DNA from 2 places in the Clostridium sp. 7_2_43FAA genome. Region 2 is predicted to be linked to the other one. Evidence: riboswitches for the same ligand, from Rfam matches in the RefSeq annotation. Region 2 holds a riboswitch; the other holds the start of a gene.
What was found. A riboswitch is a leader RNA that binds a small molecule or an ion and turns the genes downstream of it on or off. The one in region 2 is predicted to bind S-adenosylmethionine.
Positions count from the first base shown of each region.

Region 1 (4,460 bases), 200 kb from region 2:
AAAAAACTCAGCATTTTCACTTGAATCAATAATACCGATTATAGAAGCTATACCAACGTCAGGTAAGTTTTTCCCCACTCCTTTTCCGGGATGTATTGGATAGTCTCTGGTATGTATTTCACCAATAGAACTAGCTTCACCTAAGCAGGCATCTATTCCTATAATTAAAGATTTTGGATGCAATTTATTAATTTCATTTAATCTATTATTTATATTAAGAGCATGTATTGGAGATTCTATAGTTCCGTACACTGGAAGAGGAAAATTTTTTTCTTTTAAAAATGTACCAACCATTGGACCTAAGCAGTCACCAATGCACTTATCAGTACCTATACATACAATTACAGTATTATTCGTAATATAGTCTTTGATAAATTTTGCTATTTCAATATGAGAATTATAAGAATTATATAATACTTTATGCTTCACTAAAAATTCACCTCCGCTTATACAATATATGTTCCAAGATTAATAAATATAATAAAATGTATAAAAAAACATAAAGAGGAAATTAATTAAATAAAAGGAGATGAATAAATGTGAAAAAAATATTTTTTTATATAATTACTATAATTCTTGGAGCTAGTATACCTATATACTATTTATTAGTATGGGAGCCATTAAAAAGCGAAGAGGCTATAAGTAATTCAATGAGATCTACTACTGAAAAAATTTTAAATAGTAGTGAAGTTTCAAATGGGCAAGATATATCAAATAATCTGAATAAGAAGAAAATAGATAGTAATAAAAATAGCATTAATATTAAAGAAAAATCTAATATGAGTAATAGTAGTAATTCTAATGAAAATATAATAACTGGTGAAAATGAAATAGAAGGGCTATCAATAAAGCAAAGCGATATTGAAAATAATTTGTTTGGAGAACTAGAAGAAAGTGAAAAGTTAGAAATAGACAGAATGTTAAAAAGTTTATCTATAGTAGATATAGTGAAGATAAATGATCATTTTTCTGATAAATATGATGATGACAATGTAAGAGAAGGATTTTCATTAGTAAAAAAGAGAATGTCATTATCGGATTATGAAGAGTTTAAGAGTATCATAAGTAGATATATTGATTTAGATATTATTGAAGAAAAAATTTGATGATTTGAGTATTGATAAAAATATGTATGTATTTTCTCAGTAAAAATTCAAACAATTATTAATAATAACTATACAATTATATTGCTTTAGACGAATTTATTTTTAGGACAATATAAGACAATAAAAAAGTGATATTAGTATTAAATAGAAGAAAATTAAAGAAATATAGAAAAAAATAAGTATAATCTCTTTAAATAAGTGAATATCACACTTGAAATTAGGATACAATAAATATATACTAATCATTGTCAGTTGAGACGACAATGTTTACTTAACTGAAATTAAATAAATTTAATGGGGGAGTTCCCGAGTGGCCAAAGGGGGCAGACTGTAAATCTGTTACGTTTCGTTTCGATGGTTCGAATCCGTCCTCCCCCACCATATAAAATTTATTTAATATAATATGCTGGCATGGCTCAACGGTAGAGCAGCTGACTTGTAATCAGCAGGTTGTAGGTTCGATTCCTATTGCCAGCTCCATAAAATGGGGGAGTTCCCGAGTGGCCAAAGGGGGCAGACTGTAAATCTGTTACGTTTCGTTTCGATGGTTCGAATCCGTCCTCCCCCACCATTTTATAACATTGATATGGAAGCATAGCTCAGCTGGGAGAGCATCTGCCTTACAAGCAGAGGGTCACAGGTTCGATCCCTGTTGTTTCCACCATTTTGGTATTAAACACTTAATGAAGTAGAGTATAGTGATAACTGAATTTAGTGTAAAAGCCAATCTACTGAAAGAAGAGAAGTAGATATTTCATTAATAAATATGCTGGCATGGCTCAACGGTAGAGCAGCTGACTTGTAATCAGCAGGTTGTAGGTTCGATTCCTATTGCCAGCTCCAATAAATATGGGGGAGTTCCCGAGTGGCCAAAGGGGGCAGACTGTAAATCTGTTACGTTTCGTTTCGATGGTTCGAATCCGTCCTCCCCCACCACAAAAGACAAGGATTCTTGTCTTTTTTTATATTTACAAATAACCTAATATTTTATTAGTTAAGAAATTTAAATATGTAATAAATTTATATTTTATAGTTGACTAGTAGTATTAAAGGTGATATACTCTAAAAAGTAAAATTTGATATTAGTTCTTATCCAGAGAGGTGGAGGGAGAAGGGCCCGATGAAACCCGGCAACCTACTTTATTAAGTTTAAGTGTGGTGCCAATTCCTGCAAAGTAATTTTGCAAGATAAGAAAGATTAGGATTTTTAACGTCTCTTCTTATCGAAGAGATTTTTTTATTTTATAAATTAATTCAGAATTAATATCAAGTAAAATGAAAGGAGAAATGAAAATGAGAAGATTATTTACATCAGAATCAGTTACAGAAGGGCATCCAGATAAAATTTGTGACCAAATTTCAGATGCAGTATTAGATAGTATTTTAGCTAAAGATCCTATGGCAAGAGTTGCTTGTGAAACAGCTGTTACTACAGGAATGGTACTAGTTATGGGAGAAATATCAACTAATTGTTATGTTGATATTCCAAAGTTAGTTAGAGAAACAGTAAAAGAAATTGGATATGATAGAGCTAAGTATGGTTTTGACTGCGAAACATGTTCAGTTTTAACATCAATAGATGAGCAATCAGGCGATATAGCTATGGGTGTAGATGAAGCTTTAGAATCAAGAGATGGACAAAAGGATGATGTTGAGGCAGTTGGGGCTGGAGACCAAGGTATGATGTTTGGTTTTGCAACAAATGAAACAGAAGAATACATGCCTTTACCAATAGCAATGGCTCACAGATTATCAAGAAGATTATCAGAAGTGAGAAAGAACGGAACTTTACCATATTTAAGACCAGATGGAAAGACTCAAGTTACAGTTGAATATGATGATAATAAAGTAATAAGAATAGATGCAATTGTAATATCAACACAACATAGTGAAGATGTATCTCAGGAACAAATAAGAGAAGATTTAATGGAACATGTAATTAAAGTTGTAGTTCCAGCAGAATTATTAGATGATACTACTAAGTATTACATAAATCCAACTGGTAGATTTGTTGTTGGAGGTCCACAAGGAGATAGCGGATTAACTGGAAGAAAGATAATAGTTGATACTTATGGTGGATATGGAAGACATGGCGGTGGTGCTTTCTCAGGAAAAGATCCAACTAAAGTTGATAGATCAGCAGCTTATGCAGCCAGATGGGTTGCTAAGAATTTAGTTGCAGCAGGAGTTGCAGATAAATTAGAAATTCAATTAGCTTATGCTATTGGAGTAGCTAAACCAGTATCAATAGAAATAGATACATTTGGAACTGGAAAGAAATCAGAAGCAGAAATAATTTCAATAGTTGAAAAAGTATTTGATTTAAGACCAGGTGCTATAATAAGAGATCTAGAATTAAGAAGACCAATTTATAAGCAAACAGCTGCATATGGACATTTTGGAAGAAATGATTTAAATTTACCTTGGGAAAATTTAAATAAAGTAGAAGAAATAAAGAAATATCTTTAAAATAATAAAGTAAAAGAGATAAAGTATATTTAAAATAAAAAATGCTCCAATTCAAAATTGGAGCATTTTTGTTTATACTAATACTTTACCAGCAACTATAACATTTTTTATATTTATGTCTTCATCAAATAAAACTAAATCAGCATCATAGCCTTCTTTTACAAGACCTTTTCTATCTTCAACTTTACAATGTCTAGCAGCATTAAAAGTTGCCATTTTTACAGCTTCATTTAGTGGAAGACCAACGTTCTTATATACATTTCTAACAGCTTTATCTAAAGTTAATATTGAGCCAGCTAAGCTTCCACTTAAAAGTCTTGCAGCTCCATCTTTAACAACAACATCTTGGCCGCCTAATGCATACATGCCATCAGGCATAGCACATGCCATCATTGCATCAGTGACTAATAAAACTTTATCAGTTGTCTTTTGATTGTAAGCTATTCTAAGTGATGGATATGATATATGGATACCATCAGAAATTGTTTCTGTAGTTATCTCGCTATCAAATATAGCACCTACAACTCCAGGTTCTCTATGAGCAAATGGTGTCATTGCATTAAATAAATGAGTTGAGTGACAGCAACCACATTTAATTCCTTCCATAGCTTCATCATAAGTAGCTTTAGTATGACCTATAGAGCAAACTATTCCTTTTTTTGATAATTCTTTTATTAATTCCTTAGCACCTGGAACTTCAGGAGCAATTGTAATTGATATAACGGCATCTTCAGCATCTCCGACCATAGCATTAAAATTATCAAGTGTTGGAGAAATTAAGAAATTAGGATTTTGAGCTCCTATAGCTTTTGGACTAATGAAAGGACCTTCAAGATGAGCTCCTAGAACAATAGCACCATCAGTACCATTTTCCTTGGCTTCTTT
Region 1 is NZ_JH815222.1:86,285-90,744, forward strand. It holds gene yyaC (spore protease YyaC) at 1-429, opposite strand, end outside; gene CSBG_RS02000 (hypothetical protein) at 540-1,106, shown strand; tRNA gene CSBG_RS02005 (tRNA-Tyr) at 1,403-1,487, shown strand; tRNA gene CSBG_RS02010 (tRNA-Thr) at 1,512-1,586, shown strand; tRNA gene CSBG_RS02015 (tRNA-Tyr) at 1,593-1,677, shown strand; tRNA gene CSBG_RS02020 (tRNA-Val) at 1,695-1,770, shown strand; tRNA gene CSBG_RS02025 (tRNA-Thr) at 1,875-1,949, shown strand; tRNA gene CSBG_RS02030 (tRNA-Tyr) at 1,958-2,042, shown strand; SAM riboswitch class I at 2,193-2,301, shown strand; gene metK (methionine adenosyltransferase) at 2,400-3,575, shown strand; gene nagA (N-acetylglucosamine-6-phosphate deacetylase) at 3,648-4,460, opposite strand, start outside.
Region 1: it holds a riboswitch for S-adenosylmethionine, as region 2 does, so the genes downstream of both, metK (methionine adenosyltransferase) here and metF (methylenetetrahydrofolate reductase [NAD(P)H]) in region 2, are expected to answer to the same signal.

Region 2 (4,460 bases):
ATCTCCATTTGCTCTTCTAGCAGCTTCCCACTTTCTTCCCGTTGGAAAACCTCCACCGCCTCTTCCTCTAAGTCCAGATTCACTTACTTCTTTTATAACTTCTTCTTGAGTCATAGTTGTTAATACTTTGCCTAGCGCTGTGTAAGCTCCTACACCTAAAGCATCCTCCATATTTTCAGGATCTATCACTCCACAATTTTTTAATGCTATTTTCACTTGTTTTTTATAAAAAGGTATCTCTTCTTTTACTTTTATTTTTTCCTTAGTTTCTTCATTTTCATAAAGCAGCCTGTCTACAACTCTACCTTCAAGAATATGACTTTCTATTATCTCTTTAACATCTTCTTCTGTTACCTTTATATAAAATACTTTATCTGGCATAATTTCTATTACAGGACCTTTTGCACAAAATCCAAAGCATCCTGTCATTATAACTTTTACATCTTCTTGCAAATTTAATCTTGTTATTTCTTCATTAAATGCCTTTAAGATATTGTCAGAATTTGATGCTTTGCATCCTGGTCCTCCACAAATTAATATATGCCTTTCTTTTATTTCATCATTATTAAATTTTTCTGGATTTTCTCTAACCTCTATTTTCTTTTTACATTCTTTATATTTTTTTAATAAAGCATTATAAGTACTTATTTTCTCCATATTAACCTTGCTCCCTTAAATTATTTATTAATTCGTTTACTTGAGGCTTAGTAAAATATCCATAAACTTTATCGTTTACAAGTACAACGGGTGCTATAGCACATGATCCAACACATCTTAATGTATCTAAAGTGAATAATCCATCATTGGTTGTTTCCCCTTCTTTTATTCCAAGTATCTTTTTAAAATCCTCTAATATATCACATGCCCCTCTAACAAAGCATGCTGTACCAGTACATATACTTATTACATACTTTCCTTTTGGTTCTGTAGAAAAATATGAATAAAAAGTTATTACCCCATATACCTTAGATACTGGTATATTTAATCTATAAGCTATATACTCCTGAACCTCTCTTCCTAAATACCCATATAATCCTTGGGCATGATGTAATACAGAAATTAATGAACTTTCATCATCATTCCCTTCTTGGATAAATAGTTCTAAATCTTTAAATTTACCACATTTATCTCTCAAATTATCTCCCCCATCTTTAACTGAATTTTTAAAATATTCTAACAATTAAATAGTATCATATTTCTATTTTTTTTAAAATATATAAAATACCTGCCACTATTGATTTATTTTACTGGCTATTAAATCTCATTTCATTTATACTTACATAGGAAATAAAAAAGTTGTATTCTAATCCTTTCATATTAGAATACAACTCCTATATCTTATAGTATATTTTTATTCATTAATAAATTATTATATGTCTTATACTTAAAATCAACTTATAATTCTGCATAAAACACTTATTTTTCTCCATATATATTTAATGAAAAACCTTTTTCTAGAGCTTCCTTAGCATACTCTTTTGCTCCAAATAATGATAAGTCTCTGTAGTTTCCACATTGAATTTCATTAGCAGCAGGTATTTCTGTCGCCTTTAAAACTTCTCTTAAAGATAATTCTAATGCTTCTTTTATTTCATAAGCTTCTCTATCTCCCCATATACTTAAATAGAATCCAGTTCTACATCCCATTGGTGATAAATCTATTATTCCTTCTAATCTACTTCTTAATTCATGTGCCAAAAGATGCTCTAGTCCGTGCATCGCAGCTGTTCCAAAGGCTTCTTTATTTGGTTGTAAAAATCTAATATCAAACTTTGTTACATTATCTCCCTTTTTACCTGTTAGCAAACAACACTTTCTTATATATGGTGCCTTAACTATTCTATGATCTAATTCAAAACTTTCTACTTTTTCCATATTACATCCTCCACATAACTATCTTATTTATCTTTAAATATCTACCCTCATTAATATATCAACTAGTTTATTAATCTTTCACAATTATTTATAGTATCTAATATAGAAAATATACTTGTGCTTATTCTTTTAGCAACATACGAATTATTCATAGTATATAAATGAATTCCATCTACTCCATTTGATATCAAATCTACTATCTGCTCTGTAGCATATGCGATTCCAGCATCTCTTAATGCCTCAGGATTAAATTCGTATTTATTCATTATCCTAATAAATTTCTTTGGTAGCTTAGCTCCACATAATGAAACAATTCTATTTATTTGTTTAGTATTTATAACTGGCATTATTCCTGCTTGTACTGGAATATCTATATTGTACTTTTCTTTTTCTTCTAAAAAACTATAAAAGTACTCATTATCAAAGAATAATTGTGAAATTAAGTGTGTAGCACCAGCTTTTTGTTTTTTCTTTAGATTAATTATATCTTCCTCTAAGTTTTTACTATCTAAATGTCCTTCAGGATAACATGCCCCAACTATATTAAAATCTCCCCTTTGCTTTATATGCTTTATAAGATCACTTGCATGATCAAATTCATTACTTCCCTTATAACCTAACGGAATATCACCTCTTAAAGCCAATATATTTTCTATTCCTGACTGCTTTAAGTTATCTAAAATGGAATTTACTTGGTTTTTATTTGAGTTTATACATGTTAAATGAGCTAATGGTTCTATTTTATATTTATTTTTTACTATTGATGAAATCTCACATGTCATGTTCTTAGATAAGCTTCCACCTGCCCCGTATGTTACACTTATAAAATCTGGCTTTAAATCTTTTAATTCCTCTAAAGTATTGTAAATAGTATCAATTTTTGATTCTTGTTTTGGTGGAAATATCTCAAAAGAAAAAACCACCTCTTTTTTATCAAATAAATTATTTATATTCATGTTTTGCCCCCTTTTTTCAATGAATAATTGATAATATATAGATAATTTACAATTTCTATTGATAGTTTATATTTAACAATGGATATTGATAGCTGAAAGTTATTCTTTATACATAAAAAAATACCTAAAGGATAACCTTTAGGTATTAATATACAGCCTATGAATTACCCTTATCTAACAGGAATTAGCACCACACAATGAGGTTATATAAGTGAAAATCATTCATTATAATTAACCTACGTAGGTTGCTGGGTTTCTTAGGGCCAGTCCCTCCACCACTCTTGATAAGTTTTAAATATTCTTTTTCTATATTATATTTTATTTACAAACATTTGTAAATATATATTGAAATTATATATTTTAAATTAAAATTTATAAATACACTTCTTTAGCTATTAAATTATATAGACAAATTCACAAAAGAATTATCTATAAGTTTCATATTTGATGATTTCAACTATCAAAGTCATCTTTAAAAATTGCCATTGGTATTACATCGTAATATTTTCCACTTCTATATAATTCTTTTTTCAATATACCTTCTTCTTTAAAACCAACTTTCTTGTAGCATGCAATAGCTCTATTATTAAAAGAAAAAACTTTAAGCTTTATCTTATTCATATTTACTTCTTCAAATATAAACTTTATTAGCAATTTTAGTGCATCGCTTCCATATCCCTTGCTCCAGTATTCTTTATCCCCAATCATTATTCCTATTTCACAAGTTCTATTTTTCACATTACATTCATTAATGCTACATCCACCTATATACTTTCCAGTTTTTAAATCCTCAATTGCAAAATCATAAGTAAAATCGGTATTTGCTTTTCTACTTTTTACCCACTCTTCTTCTTGCCATTTAGTCATTGGAAATGGAATGTTAGAATCTAATAGTTTTTTCACTTCTTCATCATTTATAAACTCTACTGCTTTTTCTATATCCGCTTCCTTATACGCCCTTAATTTTACTAATTTACCACTATACATGATAATACCCCCCTTTTACAATTTATAATGGATAATTGAAACTGGATAGTTGATGATCTCTTTTTGAATCTTCAAACTATTTTTCTTTAAAAGAAATTCAGCCTTTTGGCTGAATTTTCTAATTAATTATTTTATTTCAGTAATTATATACTTATTTTATATATAAATCAAATCCTTTTATTATTTTTATAATAAATATTTTATTCTAGTTTTTTATTAAAAGTAATATTATAGAAATTATACTAAAGGCTAAACTAACCATATTTATGTACGTTACAACTTGCTTTGGAGTAAACCCCTTAGCTTCCAATCTATAATGTATTTGGCTTCTATCCGCTTGATATACTGGTTTTCCATCCATAAATCTTTTTATTATAACAAACAAATTATCAAATATAGGAATTGCTAGAGCTAGTATTGGAATAAATAAGCTCATTAAAGTTGCTTGCTTAAAGGCACCATCTAAAGCTATTATACTCAATATAAATCCTAAAAAATTTGCTCCTGAATCTCCCATAAAAATCTTTGCTGGATATTTATTATACATTAAAAATCCTAAAGTTACTCCTGTTACTATTAGTGACATACTTATAGATTCACTTTGTCCTAGAATAATTGCAGCTGCTGCAAATGTTATTGATG
Region 2 is NZ_JH815222.1:286,695-291,154, reverse strand. It holds gene CSBG_RS02960 (NADH-ubiquinone oxidoreductase-F iron-sulfur binding region domain-containing protein) at 1-657, opposite strand, end outside; gene CSBG_RS02955 (NAD(P)H-dependent oxidoreductase subunit E) at 659-1,135, opposite strand; gene CSBG_RS02950 (S-ribosylhomocysteine lyase) at 1,417-1,875, opposite strand; gene metF (methylenetetrahydrofolate reductase [NAD(P)H]) at 1,938-2,831, opposite strand; SAM riboswitch class I at 2,999-3,122, opposite strand; gene CSBG_RS02940 (GNAT family protein) at 3,285-3,818, opposite strand; gene CSBG_RS02935 (MraY family glycosyltransferase) at 4,024-4,460, opposite strand, start outside.